4 regions of the Pedobacter sp. GW822-FHT03F06 genome follow, and region 1 is predicted to be linked to each of the others. Evidence: riboswitches for the same ligand, from Rfam matches in the RefSeq annotation. Region 1 holds a riboswitch; each other region holds the start of a gene.
The links. Region 1 has a riboswitch for S-adenosylmethionine ahead of AC1RJ8_RS16675 (transferrin receptor-like dimerization domain-containing protein). Riboswitches for the same ligand answer to the same signal wherever they lie in the genome.
Positions count from the first base shown of each region.

Region 2: another riboswitch for S-adenosylmethionine. It lies ahead of metH (methionine synthase); the one in region 1 lies ahead of AC1RJ8_RS16675 (transferrin receptor-like dimerization domain-containing protein).
Region 3: another riboswitch for S-adenosylmethionine. It lies ahead of AC1RJ8_RS09445 (SusC/RagA family TonB-linked outer membrane protein); the one in region 1 lies ahead of AC1RJ8_RS16675 (transferrin receptor-like dimerization domain-containing protein).
Region 4: another riboswitch for S-adenosylmethionine. It lies ahead of AC1RJ8_RS00435 (O-acetylhomoserine aminocarboxypropyltransferase/cysteine synthase family protein); the one in region 1 lies ahead of AC1RJ8_RS16675 (transferrin receptor-like dimerization domain-containing protein).

Region 1 covers NZ_JBXANE010000009.1:84,907-88,082, forward strand. The annotation lists gene AC1RJ8_RS16670 (serine hydrolase domain-containing protein) at 1-793, shown strand, start outside; SAM riboswitch class I at 1,373-1,477, shown strand; gene AC1RJ8_RS16675 (transferrin receptor-like dimerization domain-containing protein) at 1,554-3,176, shown strand, end outside.
Region 2 covers NZ_JBXANE010000002.1:230,679-233,854, forward strand. The annotation lists gene AC1RJ8_RS03555 (hypothetical protein) at 88-654, shown strand; gene AC1RJ8_RS03560 (Bax inhibitor-1/YccA family protein) at 693-1,448, shown strand; SAM riboswitch class I at 1,562-1,665, shown strand; gene metH (methionine synthase) at 1,799-3,176, shown strand, end outside.
Region 3 covers NZ_JBXANE010000004.1:417,728-420,903, reverse strand. The annotation lists gene AC1RJ8_RS09450 (peroxiredoxin family protein) at 1-1,095, opposite strand, end outside; SAM riboswitch class I at 1,232-1,338, shown strand; gene AC1RJ8_RS09445 (SusC/RagA family TonB-linked outer membrane protein) at 1,662-3,176, shown strand, end outside.
Region 4 covers NZ_JBXANE010000001.1:132,919-136,094, reverse strand. The annotation lists gene AC1RJ8_RS00440 (homoserine O-acetyltransferase family protein) at 1-618, opposite strand, end outside; gene AC1RJ8_RS00435 (O-acetylhomoserine aminocarboxypropyltransferase/cysteine synthase family protein) at 668-1,999, opposite strand; SAM riboswitch class I at 2,267-2,377, opposite strand; gene AC1RJ8_RS00430 (hypothetical protein) at 2,591-3,176, shown strand, end outside.

The sequences.
Region 1 (3,176 bases):
GAAAGATCTTGGAGATGACACCGCATCATTTAATCTGATCACGCCCAGGATGCTGTTAAGTCATAGTTCTGGTTTGCCCGTTTTACGCCAGCTGTATGGCAACAAAGTTAATCTTATTGCCAAACCTGGTGAAAAGTTCTATTATTCCAATGAGGGCATTAATCTATTGGGATTTATGATTGAAGAGTTAACGGGAAAGAAACTCGAAATTATCGCACGTGAAGAAGTTTTTATTCCACTAAGGATGGAATACACCAGTATGATCTGGGAAAAATCCTTTGAAAACAATTTTTCTTATGCTTACTTCAAAGACGGAAAGAAATATGGCTCTGAAAGACGGGAGAGTAGCCGTGCTGCAGGTTCGATGTCAACAACAGCCGAAGATTATGCTCGGTTTATGATCAACCTAATGAAAGAAAACGGTTTATCCAGATCAGGTTATCATGAGATGCTTCGTGCACAGGTCCCGGTGAAAAGTAAACGGGGGTTTGGTCCTTTGAAAGACAGCATTACAAATGAAAATAATGCTATCGGGTTATCATGGGGGCTGGGCATTGGTACATTCAAGTCGGCTTTTGGACGGGCCTTTTTCCATACCGGGCATGGTGATGCTAACCAGAATTATGCTGTAGCTTTTCCTAAAGCTGGAATCGCTGTAATTTTACTGAGCAACAGTGAAAATTTTGAAAAAGCCAACGCCCAAATTTTAAAAATTTGCATCGGTGATACCTATTCGCCGCTGAGATGGCTTGGTCATTTGGGCGAGCCGGCCAAGGAGGAAGTTGTGAAATAACCTGATAATTAAAAAGAAGAGTTGCAATCCTTACAATGAAACTGTTAAAATTATCCTATCTAAAACATCCGTTTTTTCAATTTAGATTCAGCGACATTTTGAAATGGAAATTTAATATATCTACGAATCCCTATGATAGGGGACACTTTTTATTTAAACTAGCCTACTCAGGATTGAATGGCTTTTTTTATTTTTTAGCCAACAATACATTTAATTATTTTTAAGGTATATCTCCTTTGCAAATTTGAACCCCGCCTGACTAAGTCTTTTACAGCGGATATTTGCATGATTTTGCTGGTGTGTACGTCCTTTCTGCATTTAAACTGTCGCGCCATTTCGCTTTAAAGTGACCACCTGTTCAGAGGGAAAGGAACTTAGATGTGCATGGTCCGGTAATCAAATTGGTGGCCAGTTTGGCCCGAAACAGAGGAGTCAACTTTCACCGAAATACACACGTTGGCCAAAAAACCTGCTAAAATGCCCTGGTATATTTTTTTTCACAAACATGCCATCGAAATAAATAATACAAATCCTATAGGAATACTAGATTATTATTTCTAGTTTTGCATCATTATATAATACTTATCCAGAAAGACTGAGGGAAGGGCCCTAAGACGTCTGAGGAACCTATACACTTGTAAAAGGTGCTAATTCCTTTCTGCCCAAGGGTGGAGAAGATAAGTTGGTTATGCATCCGCATGCTAATTATTTTGAGGTCGCTCAAAGTTTTTCTGGTAAAGAACTCCTAAAAAATCAGAAAATGAAGAAAACTTTTACCTTTTTCACGGCTATTCAATTGCTCTGGCTTCCTTTATTGGCGCAGGAAAAACTGAGTGGATTTAAAATTCAAAACATTCCGCTACAGCGAGATATTGAGCAGAAATTTGATGCTGGGCTTAATAAAGAAAATATAGGGGCGACCATAAAAGAGCTTTCTGCCAACCCCCATCACTTGGGCGCTAAGGGCAGTAAAACGGTAGCAGAATCTGTACTGAAAAAGTTTAAAAGCTATGGCTGGGATGCAAAAATAGAGACTTATTATGTTTTATTTCCAACACCTAAAACCCGATCGGTAGAATTTTTAGGAAGCAACAAATACAGCGCCTCGCTTGAAGAAAAGGCTGTTAAGGAAGATTTAGCAACCGCACAGCAAGGGCAGTTGCCTCCTTACAATGCCTGGAGTGCCGATGGCGATGTAAGTGCAGGCCTTGTTTTTGTAAATTATGGTCTGCCAGCTGATTATGAAAAGTTGGAGCGTTTAGGCATCAGCGTAAAAGGCAAGATTGTTATTGCAAAATATGGCAGGTCGTGGCGGGGCACTAAACCTAAAATAGCTTACGAACATGGTGCGGTGGGCTGTATCATTTATTCGGATCCAAAAGATGATGGCTTTGTGAAAGGCGATGTATATCCACAGGGTGCTTACAAGCCAGAATTTGCTGTTCAACGGGGATCGGTAATGGATATGGTAATTTATCCCGGTGATCCATTGACCCCTGGAATCGGTTCTACAAAGGATGCCAAAAGGTTGGAGCGGGGCGATGCCAAAACGATTCTTAAAATTCCGGTTCAGCCTATCAGTTATCATGATGCTTTGCCATTGCTTGCTGCACTTAAAGGTCAGGTAGTACCTACCGATTGGAGCGGCGGCTTGCCCGTTACCTACCACATTGGCGATGGAAGTACCGTGGTTCGTTTAAACCTGGCTTTTAACTGGGATATTGTGCCAGCATACAATGTTGTAGCAAAACTTGAGGGAAGTAAATTTAAAAATCAGTGGATCATCCGCGGTAATCACCACGATGCCTGGGTAAATGGCGCTGCAGATCCGGTAAGTGGATTAGCCTCTTTATTAGAAGAAGCAAAATCTATCGGAAAATTGGCAAAGGCAGGTATAAAACCTAAACGAACACTTGTTTATATTGCCTGGGATGGAGAAGAACAATCGCTTTTAGGTTCTACAGAATGGGTAGAAGACCATGCAGACGAGTTAAACAGTAAAGCGGTTGCCTACATCAATTCGGATGGCAATGGCCGTGGCTTTTTAGAAGCAGGCGGCTCGCATGCTTTAGAAAATTTTGTTTCTGAAATTTCAAAAGATGTAAAAGACCCTCAGGTGGGTTCTAATATTTTTGAACGCTGGAAAGCCAATAAAGCCATTTCTACAGCCTCGCTTACCGAACGTAAGAAAATACAGGACAGCCAAACGCTTGATCTGGGTGCGCTAGGTACAGGATCTGATTATTCTGCATTTTTACAGCACCTTGGTATCCCTACTTTAAGCCTTGGCTTCGGTGGTGAGGATGAAGGAGGGGAGTACCATACCAATTTCGATACTTACGACAACTTTGTGAAGTTTAAAGATCCGGGTTTTGAATACGGA
Region 2 (3,176 bases), on a different contig from region 1:
ATGATTGAAGGATAGAATGATGTAAAGTAGAAATGACCTTAACATTCACTCATTCAAAACTCACCCATTCAATAATTAGAGAAAAGTATGCACGAAATTGAGCCTTATTACCAGTGGAGAGATGATTATATTTCTGCAGAAGATGAGCGTTCGCCATTTTACAATACCGAATATTCAGAACTTTACTTCGATAAGCAGATTTATAACTTTTTACTGCACCCGCAATGGGACGAATTTGGTTCAAATACCCTATACATGAAGGTGTTATATGCCGATTATGATCGCAGTTATGCCGTTATAGAATTTATAGGCGAGTGGAACGATGCCATTAACAACGACATTATGCTGCTGAAACGTGATATTTTAGAGCTGATGATGGATGAAGGCATTAATAAATTTATCCTGATTGGTGAAAATGTACTGAATTTTCATGCTTCAGATGATAGTTACTACGAAGAGTGGTTTCAGGAAGTAGAAGATGGCTGGATTGTTGGAGTAAATTTTCAGGAACATGTAATCACCGAGTTTCGCGATAATAACATCGATTATTACATTAACTTTGGTGGTGCATTTGACAATCTGCCATGGCGCACCCTAAAACCGCTACAGTTCTTTAAAAAAGTTGAAGAACTGCTGACAAAAAGATTAAACTAAATATTTATTTTTATATAGTTAAATACGCAAAATTTAAAATGGAACAACAAAATTATCAATATCAGGACAACAGTGTTTTTGTACAGGAAAAATCTGTTTCTAAAAAATTCTTTGCAAACGTTTTCTTATGGATGTTCGTTGCATTGAGTTTATCAACAGTAGCCGCCTATTTATTTGGTACCAATGAGCAGTTAATGCAATACCTTTTAAATATTAATCCAACAACCGGTAAAGTGAGCATGTCAATTTTTGGTTATGTAGCCATGTTTGCACCGCTTGGACTGGTTTTATTAATGGGATTCGGTTTAAGCAGATTGTCATTACCGGCGTTAATTGGCGTTTTTGTACTTTATTCAGTACTAACTGGAGTTAGTTTAAGTTTTATCTTGTTAACTTATACTTCAGGTTCAGTAGTGAGCTGTTTTGCAGGAGCAGCCGGGATATTTGGAATAATGGCATTTATGGGTTATACAACCAATATCGATCTAAGTAAATTCGGGCCGATTTTAATGGTTGGAGTAATTGGTTTAGTGATTGCCAGTGTAATTAATATGTTTGTTCAGAGTGAACAGTTCAGTTTGTTTATGGCATTTATTGGTATTGCCATATTTACAGCATTAACGGCTTATGATGTACAAAAAATTAAAAGAATTGGCGAAGGGATAGAAGCTAGCGGTGAACAGGTTCTTCAGATTGAATCTAAAAAAATGGCTATTGTAGCTGCATTGTCTTTATACTTAGATTTCCTAAATATCTTCCTTTTCTTACTTCGTATTTTCGGAAGCAGAAAATAGTCATTAACAGAACAATATTCTTAAGGCCGTGCAGAATTGCATGGCCTTTGTAATTTTATTTGGCAGCAAAGCGATAAATTTTGGAATTGATGTTGCTTTGTTGCATTTTTGTATGCTTATTAAGAAAGACGGAGGGATTAGACCCAACGAAGTCTTAGCAACCTGTAACCTACAAGGTGCTAAATTCTATTCTGCAAATAGCAGAAACAGATAAGTTTAGGATTACGATTCACGTACCAACTTTTTAAATAAGCTTTTTAGAGACTTGAGACTATAGATTTGAGATTTGAGACATTGCGTCTTATCCATTCTCATATCTGATACCTCATATCTCAAATCTTACAACAAGAATGAGCATAAGAGAAGAATTAGAAAAACGTATTTTGGTGATTGATGGTGCAATGGGTACCATGATTCAGCGATATACCTTAACCGAAGAAGATTTTAGGGGGGAGCGATTTAAAAACCATCCCTGTGATGTAAAAGGCAATAACGATTTGCTCAACATCACACGTCCGGATATTATTAAAACAATACACCTGGAGTACCTGGCCGCTGGTGCCGATATTATCGAAACCAACACGTTCAGTACACAGCGCATTTCCATGGCCGATTACCAGATGGAAGACCTTTCTTACGAAATGAGTTTTGAAGGTGCACGGGTGGCAAAAGAAGCTGTAAACGAGTTCATGGCTGCAAATCCAGACCGTAAATGTTTTGTGGCCGGCGCCATTGGCCCAACTAACCGTACCCTTTCCATGTCGCCGAATGTAAACGATCCTGGTTTTAGGGCAGTTTATTTTGACGAACTGGAAGCCGCTTATTATGAGCAGGTGCGCGGTTTGGTAGATGGTGGTTCTGATGTATTATTAATCGAAACCATTTTTGATACTTTAAATGCTAAAGTGGCTATTGTAGCCATTAAAAAATACGAAGAGGTAATTGGCCGTAAACTGGAGATCATGATTTCCGGTACCATTACCGACGCCTCTGGCAGAACACTTTCAGGTCAGACTGCCGAAGCTTTTTTGAACTCTGTAATGCATGCAAAACCATTAAGTATTGGTTTTAACTGTGCATTGGGCGCTAAAGAAATGCGTCCGCATATTGAGGAGCTTGCTGCAAAAGCAGGTTGTTATGTTTCGGCCTATCCAAATGCCGGTTTACCAAATGAGTTTGGTGCTTACGATGAGCAGCCACATGAAACCGCACATTTGGTTGACGATTTTATTGCCTCTGGTTTTGTGAATATTGTGGGCGGCTGTTGTGGTACCACACCAGAGCATATTGGTTGTATTGCCAAAAATGCGAGAAAAGCTGAACCTCGAAAAATACCGGTTCTTCAACCATATATGCGTTTAAGCGGGCTGGAACCTGTAACCATTACCCCAGAAAGCATTTTTGTAAATATTGGTGAAAGAACAAATATCACCGGGTCTCCGAAATTCTCTAAACTGATTTTGGGCGGCGATTACGAATCTGCACTGGCCGTTGCCTTACAACAGGTTGAAGGTGGTGCGCAGGTAATCGATGTGAATATGGATGAGGGGATGTTGGATTCTGAAGCAGCAATGACCAAATTCTTAAACCTCATTGCTTCTGAACCTGATATTGCCAAATTGCCCATCATGGTCGATTCATCTAAATGGTCGGTTATCGAAAATGGCTTAAAATGTTTGCAGGGAAAAGGAATTGTAAACTCTATCTCCTTGAAAGAAGGGGAGGAGA
Region 3 (3,176 bases), on a different contig from region 1:
AGATACCACCTGCTTATCGGCAGTACCTGCAATAACCTGATCGTATTCAATGCCAAAACGTTCGCGGAAACGTGTCATCACCTTTTTTGCATATTCGGGTTCGGTTGAGCGCTCATAATGCAAAGCAATAATTTCTACACCGCGTTTCTTGTTTTCTTTATACCAGGGTGCAATAAAAGTAGCTTCGTCAACACAATTTGGGCACCAGCTTCCGGTTATGGTTAAAATCACTACCTTGTTTTTATATTTTTCATCCTTTAACGAAATCTTTTTGCCGTTTACATCAGGAAAACTAAAATCAAGCGTTTTGTATCCTTTTTTCAGGTAGGTAAGTTTGTAAGGATCGGGCAGGGCAGCATCTTTATTTTTAGTTCCGGTAAAAGGCTGGCTTCCCCTTGCACCTAAAATTTCGCCAGTTAATGAGCCATCTGACTGAAAAGTTCCTTTGTAATAGGCAGGAGAGGAGCCAATAAAGCTCGAAAGTTGAAATTCATTTCCTTCTACTACCCCTTCCAGATAACGCGAATCGCCTGTTACACGTAGAAAAGTGCCGGTAAGTTTGTTGCCGGTTTGCTTAAATAAACCTACTGTTTTTTCTTCCTTACCATTTGGCGATTTAAAAACTACATCATAACTGCCAGAATAATCTGCCGTTGCAGGTTTACCTGTTGTTTTAAAACGGTAATTTTTCCTTTCAGCAACAATTACCAAAGGTTTGCCAGCTTTATCCTGTTTCCTTAATGTACCTGTTAATTGGTCTCCATCTATCGCAAATGCGAGTTCATTATCAAACTGATCAAGTTTTACGAAAAGCGAATCGGCCGTTTGTTTTACTAGGCCACCTTCGAAACTTTCTTCAGCATTGCGGAAATATAATTTCTGCTGACCGCTTTTTTCATTGATCTCGAAATTAAAAGGAATTTCCAGACCTTCCTTTATCTTGGCTATTCCACGCCAATTGCCGAGGGCAACAAAGGCTTTAGATTTTATTTTGTTGAGTTTTACTACCTGATTGGGTAAAGTATTATGTTCCTGGGCATAGATAAAAGTTGTTGATATAGCCAATATGGCTGTTGAAAGGGATTTAAGTTTCATTGGGATGTGTATTGACGACTAAATTAGTAGACAAAGATATGGATGTAATTGGGAAAGAAAAAATTTTTCAATAAAAATCTATAAAAACTATAGGATAAATGGAATTAATTATACCTTTGCAGCAGTTATTTTAAAATACTTATCAAGAAAGGCGGAGGGAATGGCCCTATGAAGCCTTAGCAACCATCTAATTTTTAGAAATGGTGCTAATTCCATCTCAGATGAATCTGGGGTAGTTAAGTCAGTTGATTGCGTTATCCTTATAAGAATATATGGAGCACTTCTGATTTATGGGGGTGCTTTTTTTTTGCCCCGATGCAAGCTTGATAAGTAAATACGGTTTAAAGAAAATTATTCAAATGAAAAAAACAGACGAGCTAAAACCCATTAATGCACACCTTAATGCATCCTTCCGAATGCGCATGCCCTGTTAAAATCGCTCCATTTTAACAGGCTTCTTTAGGCTAACCATTCCTTTTTATTTTTTTTAAAACAATACGTTTTAGTCGTAGTGGAATTGTTTTGCCCAAAAATATTATCCCTTTTTAACTAATTAACTACACAATATGTTTAAAAATTTAAAATTAAAAACGTTTATCCTGCTGCTCTTCCTGGCACAAAAGCTTTCTGCTCAGGATGTAACGGTTACCGGAACGGTAAAGTCGGCAGATGGCGAAACACTGCCTGGCGTTTCTGTATCAATAAAAGAAACCAGGCAAGCTACTATTTCTGATGCAAAAGGGGCTTTTTCAATTCATGCACCCGATAAGGGCACATTGATATTTTCATATATCGGTTTTAAAAGCCAGGAGATACAAATCAATAAAAATGCTGGCCCCATTTCGGTCATTCTTCAGTCAAGCGATAATGCGCTTGATGAAGTAGTGGTTACGGCTTTGGGGATTTCCAGGGAGAAAAAGTCGCTGGGTTATGCGGTTCAGGAATTGAAAGGGGACCGTGTAGCTGAAGCAAAAGAATCCAATCTGGTAAATGCACTCGCTGGAAAAATAGCTGGTGTACGGGTAACCAACAGCCAGGGAAGTATGGGCTCGTCTCGTGTGGTCATCAGGGGAGAAACGTCTATTGCTGGAAATAACCAGCCTTTATTTGTGGTTGATGGAATTCCGGTAGATAACGCTCAGTTAAACTCTGCAGGGGCAAGAGATTATGCGAACACCATTTCGGATATTAATCCGGAAGATATAGAATCGATGAGTGTGTTAAAAGGACCCAATGCCGCTGCATTATACGGCTCGAGGGCTGCTGCAGGGGTTATACTCATTAAAACCAAAACCGGTAAATCGAAAAAAGGATTGGGCATTGCCATCAACTCAAATGCAGTATTGGAAACTTTGCTTACATTACCTGTATATCAAAATGCCTTCGGTCAGGGATCGGAAGGCAAATTTAGCTATGTAGATGGTGCAGGTAAAGGCATTAACGATGGGGTAGATGAAAGCTGGGGTCCGAAATTGGATGGTAGATTAATTCCACAATTCTATTCGAAGGGAGTGGCCGTTCCATTTGTTGCGCATCCCGATAATGTGCGCGATTTCTTTCAGACGGGATATTCATTAAATAATGGGGTATCTGTTGCAGATGCCGGCGAAAAGTATGATTACCGGATTTCATACAATAACCTGAAACAGGTTGGTATAGTGCCTAACTCTGGTCAGGGCAAAAATTCGTTTGTGCTGAATACATCATTAAAAATAACACCGAAGTTAACCTTAACTGCCAACGCAAATTATAGCAAACTTAATTCTGATAATTTACCTGGAACAGGAGGTTCAAGATCTACCAGTACCATGTTGCAGTTTACCTGGTTTGGCCGTCAGGTTGATATCAACCAATTAAAAGATTATTTGGATGAAAATGGAAAAACGTTTAACTGGAACAATAGCTATTACAGCAATCCGTATTGGGTAGCTTACGAAAATACCGTATCGCAAAACCGTAGCCGGATTATTGGAAGTTTAGCCCTGAATTATAAGATTATTGATGGACTTGATTTAAATTTCAGGTCAGGAACGGATTATTATAATGATAGACGTAAAGTTAGGATTGCCTATGGTACCAAC
Region 4 (3,176 bases), on a different contig from region 1:
ACCGTTAGGCTGGTTGGCATAAAAAGTTCTATCGGTGGTAATGGCCAAACGCTGACTTTCGTTAAAAGCTATTCCCCAAGGAGAATGCGCTGCATTAGTGGCAATCAGAATCAGGTTTTCGATTTTATTTGGCTCCGAAATGCTCCACTCAACAGCTTGTTGTCCGCCTAAAGAACCTCCGATTAATAGTTTAATATAATCGATACCTAAATGCGAAGCCAATAACTGGTGTGCTGATACTAAATCGCGGATGGTAAACTGTGGAAAAGAAAGGTAATAAGGTAAACCTGTTACCGGATTGGTACTTAATGGGTTTGTACTGCCGTAATGTGAGCCTAAAACGTTAGCACAAACGATATAATGCTCTTCCGGGTTGAACAAAGCATTTTCACCGAACAAACCTTCCCACCATTCAAAAACATCTGCATTGGCGGTAAGTGCATGGCAAACCCAAATTACATTATCTTTATTTGCATTTAATTTGCCATAAGTTTGATAAGCAACTTGCAGGTTACGGATTTTTTTTCCGTTCTCTAATTTGAACTGTTTGTTATAGCTATATGTTGACGCAAAATTCCCCGAAGTGGATTTTACATTGTCGTTTTTACTGTTATGCATTTTGTAATGTTGTTGTCGTTTTTAAAAAGCCTCTTAAAGGGTTTGGGGTTTAGGCTTGTAAATTCTCTGCCGGAACTGTAGCTTTAATTGTTGCAAATGCCTGTTCGAAATCGGCCTTAATATCGTCAATATGCTCAATGCCTACTGAAACCCTCAGTGCATTTGGTTTTACACCTGCAGCTAATTGTTCTGTTTCGCTTAACTGTTGGTGTGTTGTGGCCGAAGGCTGAATAATCAGCGTTTTTGCATCACCCACATTGGCAAGATGCGACACCAGTTTTAAGTTATCAATTACCTGTGTAGCATTTTCTTTGCTTCCAGCTAACTCGAAAGATAAAACTGCGCCAAAACCATTGCTTAAATATTTTTTAGCCAGGTTGTTATATTTATTACTGGCTAAGCCAGGATATTGTACTTCTTTAACTAATGGATGGTTTTCTAACCAGGTCGCTAATTCTAATGCATTATCTACATGGCGCTGAACACGAAGTGATAAGGTTTCTAAGCCTTGTAACAAAAGAAAAGAATTGAAAGGCGATAGGGCAGGTCCCAGATCTCTTAATCCTTCTACGCGGGCACGGATGATAAATTGGATATTGCCAAATGGTCCGCCGATACCAAAAACATCGCTAAAAACCAAACCATGGTAACCTTCTGATGGCTCAGAGAATTGAGGAAACTTACCGTTGCCCCAGTTGTAATTTCCGCCGTCGACGATAACGCCGCCAATACTGGTTCCATGACCACCAATCCATTTCGTTGCAGATTCTACAACAATGTTGGCGCCATGTTCTAAGGGCTTAAACAAATAACCTCCTGCACCAAAAGTATTGTCAACCACTAAAGGGATATCGTATTTTTTGGCAATGGCTGCAATTTTTTCGAAATCAGGCACACTAAATGCAGGGTTGCCAATGGTTTCTAAAAAGATTGCTTTTGTTTTATCGGTTATTTTGCTTTCAAATTCTTCGGGTACATCTGGGTTGGCAAAATCGACATGAATACCCAGGCGCTTAAAAGCTACTTTGAATTGATTATAGGTTCCTCCGTAAATATGGGTTGAAGAAACGATGCTATCGCCTGCCTCCAGTATATTATTTAGTGCAATAAACTGTGCTGCTTGTCCAGATGCTACCGCTAAAGCTGCCACACCACCTTCTAAAGCGGCAATACGTTTTTCGAAAACATCATTGGTAGGATTCATAATCCTGGTGTAGATATTACCAAACTCCTTTAACGCAAATAAATTGGCGCCATGTTCTGCATTTTTAAAACCATAAGAAGTGGTTTGGTAAATAGGAACAGCCCTTGAGCCTGTTGTTGGATCTATTTCTTGTCCAGCGTGTAATTGTAAAGTTTCGAATTTATATGATGTTGACATGATTTCTGTTTTTTATTGTTGAATAAGATGATACATGTAGTGCTTTAGGCTAATCCTAAAACCTAGCAGGGCGTATCCCGATTTCTCAGGACCTTCCAGTTTGAAAGAAACAAAAAAGGAAGATTTTTAAATTACTTTATGCAACAGCACATATAAGTAACCGCACGCATATTGCAACAAATAAAAGAAATAGAAACTTGTTCTACATTTTTTTGGTTTGCGCTGGGCTCGCTTAGCGATTGAAGATTTAATGTTTTCATCAGTTCTAATTTATATCTCCAAATAACACCATGTTATCCGGTCAGGAATTGGCACCTTCTCTTTCTGAGGGTTGCCAGTGGGTCATCGAGCCAGTCTCTCGCCACTTCTTTATAAATCAACCCGTGAAGATTGACTTTTATTTAGCTTTCCGCCAAATAATATTCCAAATGTCTGAATTTAATTTTAATCCACAAAATAAAATTCCGAATTTATGTCAATCATCTGTAAATGAGTAATGTATTTTTTATTCTGATAAGGTGGTTTAAACTTTTAATATAAAATTAACGCTTAAAATTCTAAGTTTGTGTTACCTATCTAAATCTAATCATCATGAAAAATACAAAATCCCTATGTTTAGGAATGCTATTTACTGTAGTCTGTTTAAACAGCGTAAACGCTCAGTTTGGAGGCTTAAAAGATAAATTATTAAAAGTGGGCACCGCCCAGGGCGCTAAAGCTTTAGGCGTAGACAAGTTTTTGAAACAACCTGCTGCCATTACCACTAATTTTGAAGACGTAAATAGAGAAGGCGAAAAGCTGCCTGATTTTATTAATTCATTAAATTTAAAAGCCCAGCCCTTGTACTTACTGCCTAAAAATCCAGAGGGTGGTTTCGTGCTTTGCGAGGGGCTTTACGAAATGACCAATAAAAGTTATTGTTTAAAAGCAGGAACTTTCGCGCCGTCAAAAGGTGATGGTTATATGTATGCTCCGGTTTTAGGCCCCAAGGAAGAAATTGTGGTTTCTATACTCAAAAGTGCAGAAAAGCATCCTGATGTAGATCAGCATGATATCCAGGCTTTACTTTGGACAATCATAGCCAGAACAAAATTTGCCGATTTTAACGGACAGGTTAAAGTAACTGCCATTAAATTATTAACGCCAAAACAACTTACACAATTAGAAGGCGGTGCTT